2 linked regions of the Tunturibacter psychrotolerans genome follow. The protein of the gene in region 1 interacts with the protein of each later gene in a pairwise test. Links are inferred from orthologs where the notes say so. Each region holds a gene or a part of one and is shown on either strand. Other genes may lie near its edges.

What was found.
Region 2: the proteins of RBB77_RS20655 (region 1) and mobA interact in binary tests that used the Escherichia coli proteins (3 or more experiments, as listed by UniProt). The link is inferred for Tunturibacter psychrotolerans from one-to-one orthologs.

The regions. Positions count from the first base shown.
Region 1 is NZ_CP132942.1:4,881,193-4,884,343, forward strand. What follows is about bases 177-3,011. They hold RBB77_RS20655 (molybdopterin molybdotransferase MoeA), read left to right. Parts: upstream 177-893; coding sequence 894-2,129; downstream 2,130-3,011. Other genes in these bases: RBB77_RS20650 (tetratricopeptide repeat protein), read left to right, coding at 177-811; moaC (cyclic pyranopterin monophosphate synthase MoaC), read left to right, coding at 2,158-2,715; egtD (L-histidine N(alpha)-methyltransferase), read right to left, coding at 2,717-3,011. Also shown: more of RBB77_RS20650, read left to right, coding at 1-176; more of egtD, read right to left, coding at 3,012-3,151. UniProt on the Escherichia coli protein: Catalyzes the insertion of molybdate into adenylated molybdopterin with the concomitant release of AMP.
Region 2 is NZ_CP132942.1:3,980,558-3,983,873, reverse strand. The notes cover bases 190-3,189. They hold mobA (molybdenum cofactor guanylyltransferase), read left to right. Parts: upstream 190-1,332; coding sequence 1,333-2,046; downstream 2,047-3,189. Other genes in these bases: RBB77_RS16625 (ABC transporter ATP-binding protein), read left to right, coding at 2,105-3,025; RBB77_RS16635 (dipeptidase), read left to right, coding at 190-1,333. Also shown: more of RBB77_RS16635, read left to right, coding at 1-189; RBB77_RS16620 (sugar transferase), read left to right, coding at 3,276-3,316. UniProt on the Escherichia coli protein: Transfers a GMP moiety from GTP to Mo-molybdopterin (Mo-MPT) cofactor (Moco or molybdenum cofactor) to form Mo-molybdopterin guanine dinucleotide (Mo-MGD) cofactor.

The sequences.
Region 1 (3,151 bases):
CGAGTACATCAGCAAGATGAGTCCGGAAGATCGGAAGGCGCTCGAGGAGTACAAGAAGCGGAACGCCGAAGTAGTCGCCAACAATTCGAAGATTGCGAACCTGAACACTCTGCTGACCCAGGCGCGCGCGGACAATAAGGCAGGAAACTACGACTCGGCGATCACTGCTATGAAGCAGGCCACTGAGAGCAAACCCGACGAGGGAATCCTCTGGGTCACACTGGGAGATGCACAGCTTGGTAGCGGAGAGGCTGCGGCCAAAGCGGCTAAAACGGCAGGTACCTCTGCAAATGATCCCGCGATCCTGCAGAAGTACACCGATGCTGCTACCTCCTACAAAAAAGCGGCTGATTTAAACGCCGCCTCTAAGAAGCCAAACCCCGAGACCTCTGGCGTGGCCTACAACCAGTTGGGCAAAGCAGAAGCGGATCTAGGGGACGCCAAGGCCTCCTCCGACGCCTACGATCAGGCTGCCAAGGCCCAACCGGAGAAGGCGGGAATGTACTACTACAACGAAGCCGCAACGCTCTACAACGCAGGCAAGATGACTGAGGCGGGTGCCGCGGCCGACAAGGCAATCGCAGCCGATCCGAAGAAGGCAGATGCTTATTACATCAAGGGACAGGCACTGATTCCGCTGGCTACCGTCGATCCCAAGACTCAGAAGATCGTGGCCCCCCCGGGCTGCGTTGAGGCTTATCAGGAGTATCTCGAACTGGCACCCGACGGCGCCCATGCTGCAGATGTCAAGGGTATCCTCGAGGGCATTGGGGCACCGGTGAAGTCGAGCTTCAAGGCTGGAAAGAAGTAATCTCTGAAAGAAGTGGAAGGCCCCGGGCGACGCTGCTCGGGGCCTTTTGTTTTTCAGGCTAGTGGCTGAGAGGGAGAAAAGAGTGCAGGCTGCGGCTAGAGTTTTGGGCTTCGACGAAGCTCTCGCAAAAGTGCTGGCGCACGCAGCCGCACTTCCGCGCCCGCAGAGCGAGACGCTTGCATTGATGGCTTGCGCAGACCGCGTGCTGGCGGAGACCATCCTCGCAGATCGTGACCAGCCGCCGTTCGACCGGTCGACCCGCGACGGATTTGCGCTGCGTGCAGCCGATACTGCAGCCCCATTGAAGGTCGTGGGCCAGATAAGGGCCGGCGAGCAGTGGCAGGGCGGCGCACTGGAGCATGGCACTACCGTTGAAATCATGACGGGCGCACCTATTCCGCTCGCCTACGACGCCGTCGTAATGATCGAGCATATCGAACGCGATCAAGACTCGATTCGTCTGACCGCCGGGCGAACGATTCGAAGCGGAGAGAATATCGTTCCGCAGGGGTCGGAGGCCAGGGCGGGGCAATCGGTATTACTCCCTGGAACTGTAATCGAAGGCGCTGAAATCGCGCTTGCGGCGGCTTGCGGGCGCTCAGACCTGCAGGTGTTCCGCAGACCGAGAGTCGCAATCGTCGCCACGGGCGATGAATTAGTGACCTTGAATGCAACCCCTGGACCGCAACAGATTCGAAACTCCAACAGCTATGGGCTGGCGGCGCTTGTGGCGCGCACAGGGGGAGTGCCGGTGCAGATGCCCATCGCTCCGGATCGACGAGCGGAGCTTGAACGAACCATCCGTGCAGCGCGCGACTCTGACCTCATTCTTCTGTCGGGTGGGGTTTCCATGGGCAAGTATGACTTGGTGGAGGAGGTTCTCGAAGGCCTCGGCGCGGAGTTCTTTTTCACCGGAGTGAAGATGCAACCGGGAAAGCCTCTCGTCTTTGGACGGTTGCCGGCCACTGACGAGTTCCCCTCACAATTCTTCTTCGGCCTGCCCGGAAATCCCGTTTCGACGCAGGTGACGTTTCATTGTTTTGTTGAACCACTGCTGCGAGCGATGGGTGGGGCCACCGCGCAGGGGCCGCGCTTCGTGCAGGCGACACTGGCCGAGGATGTCGCCGGGAAGCCCGGCCTGATGCGGGTTTTACCTGCGCGATGGACTGCCGACCGCGTACGGCCGGAGGTGCGGCTCGTGGGGTGGCAGGGGTCTGGCGATCTGGCCGCAAATGCGCGGGCAAACTGCTACGCCGTGCTGCCGCCCGAGAGAGAGCGGTTCGCGGCCGGCGACGTCATTACGGTGCTCTTGCGCTAGATCAGGGCTGCTGCGGTAGGCTTGTGTGATGGATGATGTGGACTACACCTCCGAACGTCTGATCGATGACGACCCCGAGCCTCTCGGCAATGACGCGGACTTTCCGCCCCGAACCCCGGTCCCCTTGCACCTCTCGCACTACGACCGAGCGGGCGAGGCTCACATGGTGGATGTGAGCGAGAAAGCGTTGACGCGACGCGAGGCTGTGGCGGCGGCGTTTGTCGAGCTGTCCGATGCGGTGCTCAACGCGCTGCCGCAGAACCCCAAAGGCAATCCACTCGAGGTCGCGCGATTCGCAGGAATTCAAGCCGCGAAACAAACCTCCAGCTTAATCCCGATGTGTCACCAACTGGCGCTCAGCTACGTGGACGTGCAGGCAAGAGTGGTAGACGGCGGCGTCGCAATAGAGGCGACCGCAGCTACAGTCGCTGGCACAGGCGTGGAGATGGAGGCAATGGTAGCGGCCTCAATTGCAGCGCTGACGGTCTACGACATGACCAAGGCGCTCGACAAAGGAATCCGAATCCGTGAGGTCGTGCTGGTGCGCAAGAGCGGCGGGAAGAGCGGAGACTATCGCCGTCTTTAGGTCAGACAGCAGCCGCGAGGGTGACGGCGAAGAGATGTTGCGGGTCCTGCCAAGAGTTTGTCCGCTTGAAGCCAGCGGAGTCCAGAAGATCCTCAACTGCAGGGGCGGTAAATTTGTAACTGTTCTCGGTATGAATGCTTTCGCCCTGGGCGAAATCGACCGTAAATGCGGGGCCGCTGGCGTTGGCGGGAATATGAACGCGCTGGTCGGCGAGCGATTCCAGATGCATCTCGATCCGGGACTGGGTTGGGTTCCAACAAGCTCGGTGGCGGAAGTTTCGAAGCACAAAGTCCGCGCCAAGATCGCGATTCAGCCGAGTCAGAACGTTCAGATTGAAGGCAGCAGTCACTCCGGCGGCATCGTCGTAGGCGGCAAGCAGCATGGCTGCAGTTTTGTTGGCGTTGGAGCCACCGCTGGGCGCGAGGTCCGTGCCAAG
Region 2 (3,316 bases), 900 kb from region 1 along the record:
GATTCCTTCGGTGTCGACGGCTCCTGAACATGTGGGGGATGTGCGCCGAGCTGCGGAGTTTGTTGCCGCGGAGCTGAAGAGGATTGGGATGGAAAACGTTCGTCTGATTGAGACGACGACGGCGGGGCGGAAGGGGCATCCGATGGTGTATGCGGACTGGCTGCATGCGGCGCCGGGAGCTGATGGGAAGGCGAAGCCTACCGTGCTTTGCTATGGGCACTACGATGTGCAGCCGGCGGAGCCTCTGGATGAGTGGAAGACGCCGCCGTTTGAGCCTACGGAGCGCGATGGGAATATCTATGCTCGCGGTGCGGTGGATGATAAAGGGCAGATGTGGATGCATGTGAAGGCGCTTGAGTCGCTGATGTCGGCGGGTGGGGGGAAGCTTCCCGTGAATGTGCGTGTGATTGTCGAAGGCGAGGAAGAGGTTGGCGGCGAGGGGATCGCTGCGTTTGTGCGCGAGCATGGGGATCAACTGAAGGCTGATGTCGCGCTGGTGAGCGATACGGAGATGTTTGCACCAGAGTTGCCGACGCTGTGTGTGGGGCTTCGCGGGATGATCTATACGGAGATTGAAGCGCGTGGGGCGAAGGTGGATCTGCACTCGGGGATGTATGGCGGGGCGGCGCCGAATCCGTTTGTCGCTCTGGCGCAGGTGATTGCGAAGTTGAAGGATGAAAATGGAAAGATTTTGATTCCGGGGTTTTACGACAAGGTGCAGCAGCCTACTGCGGATGAGCTGAAGGCGTGGAAGGCGCTGCCGTTTGATGAAGAACACTATCGCCACACGGAGGTGGGGTCGACTGTATTGACGGGAGAGCCGGGGTTGAGTGTGCAGGAGCGGACGTGGGCGAGGCCGACGCTTGATGTGCATGGAATGCCGGGCGGATTTGTTGGGGTTGGGGCGAAGACTGTGATTCCCGCGAAGGCGGTGGCGAAGGTGAGCATGCGGCTGGTGCCGGATATGACGCCGGCGGAGAGCTTTGCGAAGTACAAGGCCTATGTTGAATCGATTGCGCCGAAGGGAGTGCAGCTCGAGGTGCGATTGATTCATGCGGGAGATCCGATTGTGGTGAGTACTGATAACGCTTACGTGAAGGCTGCTACGGAGGCGATGCGTGAGGTGTTTGGGAAGGAGACTGTGTTTGTACGTGGCGGCGGATCGATCCCGATTGTGGGGGATTTTGTGCGCGAACTGAAGATTCCGACCGTGATGATGGGGTTTGGGCTGCCGGATGACAACCTGCACGCGCCGAATGAGAAGTTTCATCTGGCGAACTTTCATCGGGGGATCGAATCGATTGTGCGGTTTCTGAGTGGTGTCGCGGCTTGATGCGGGAGGACCTGCCTCCGGTTGGTGGGTTTGTGCTCGCCGGGGGCAAGAGCTCGCGGATGGGGAGCGATAAAGCGCTTCTTGAGCTGGCGGGGAAGCCGCTTGTGCTGCATGCGACGACGAAGCTTCTACGGGTTTGCGCCGAGGTGAATGTTCTGGGCGGTGATACCGCACTGGGGCGATTTGCGCCATTGGTGCGGGATTTACATCCTGGATGTGGGCCGCTGGGGGGGATAGAGGCTGCGCTGCGGAGCTCGAAGTGCGACTGGAACTTGGTGCTGCCTGTGGATGTGCCGTTTCTGCCTACCTTTCTTCTGGATAACTGGTTGTGGTCGGTATTGCACAATTCTGCGGGTGAGGTCAGACTTTCGATGCTTGCAGTTGACGGTGCTCCGCAGCCTGCGTTGCTGATCATTCATCGAGAGATCGCGAGCTACCTGACTGCTTTTTTGGAGCGCGGGGAGTTTAAGTTGCTTCCGGCGCTTCGGTCGGCGTGCGATGAGATTGCGGCCAAACGGAATGTGAAGAGTGAAAGGGTTTTTGTGGAGATGCAGTGGGACGATCCATCTGCTCCGACTGTGACGGGCGACGGAGAGACGTGGCGAACGCCGACAGAAGCTCAGTGTAAGAACTCGGTTCGCTGGTTTGCGAACCTGAATACTCCGCAGGAGTTTGCAGACGCGGAACGGCATGTCGATGCGTTGGATACTTAGCGGGGGCGATGCGTTAGGCTAGATTTACGTCGTGATTTGGTTGGTGGGAGTGGTGATTATGGCTGAGCCGGATAAGAAGTTAGAGGGAGAACAGGTCGAGGTCACCGCGGATACGCCGCTTATTGAAAGCGTGTCGGAGGATGTGTCAGCAGAGGTCGGTGACTTTATTCAGCAGGCAGCTCAGCAGAATGAGGCGGCTGCGGACGCTTTGCCGGATGTGAAGAATAAGCCTGGGCCGTATATCTCGTTCGAGCATGTGTATAAGTCGTTCGGTGAGTTTGTGGTGTTGGAGGATGTGAGCTTCTACGTCTACCCGGGGGAGACGCTGTGCATTCTTGGCCGAAGCGGCGTGGGCAAGTCGGTTTCGCTTCAGATGCTGCTGGGTTTTTTGAAGCCGGATAAAGGAATGATCAAGGTCGCGGGTGAGAATATCTGTGGCTTCCAGGAGAAAGAGTTACAAGAGATTCGTCGGAAGGTGACGATGGTCTTTCAGAATGGAGCGTTGTTCGACTCGATTACGGTGGGGGAGAACGTCGCTTTTCCGATGCGCGAGCGCGGAGAGATGGCGGAAGACCAGATTCTGCAGGTAGTGAAGGGACTGCTGGAGATGGTGGGCGTGGCGGGGATGGAGGGCCTGCTGCCGTCCGACTTGTCGACCGGGATGAAAAGGTCGGTGGCGATTGCGCGGGCGTTGGCATCACAACCCGAGGCGGTGTTGTACGACGAGCCTACAACTATGGTGGACCCTCTAATGGCACATCTTCTTGGAGATTTAATCGAGCGGTTAAAACAGCAACTGCACCTGACCAGTATCGTTGTGACGCACGACATGCGACTGGCGAAGAAGTTGGCAGATCGAGTTGTGTTTTTGAGTGCAGGGAAGGCGATTTTCTTTGGAACCATGGAAGAAATGGAGCGAAGTCAGGACCCTATCCTTCAGGAGTTTCTGGCGCTTGACGAGTTGGTTACCCCAGTCTAGGAATTGTGAAGCGAGAGGCTACTTTTCTGGCTAAATCGACTTCAGTGAGTGCTTATACCGATGGTGCAAAGTATTGCGGTAACTGTTGCCAAGCTCCTGTCTGAGACGTATGCTCGAAGTAACACCAGTAATTCAAGTGACCCGCACAAACTGTAGCGATTTGCTTTTTTTAATCGACGGTATTCCTGAGCTCCGATTCAGGCATCCTAACGACTTAAGGCCCAGGATTATAAGTTGAAAGGCGTTCGCTATGGCGACACCGGATTATCTGCAGCAGGTCATTGTCTCAGA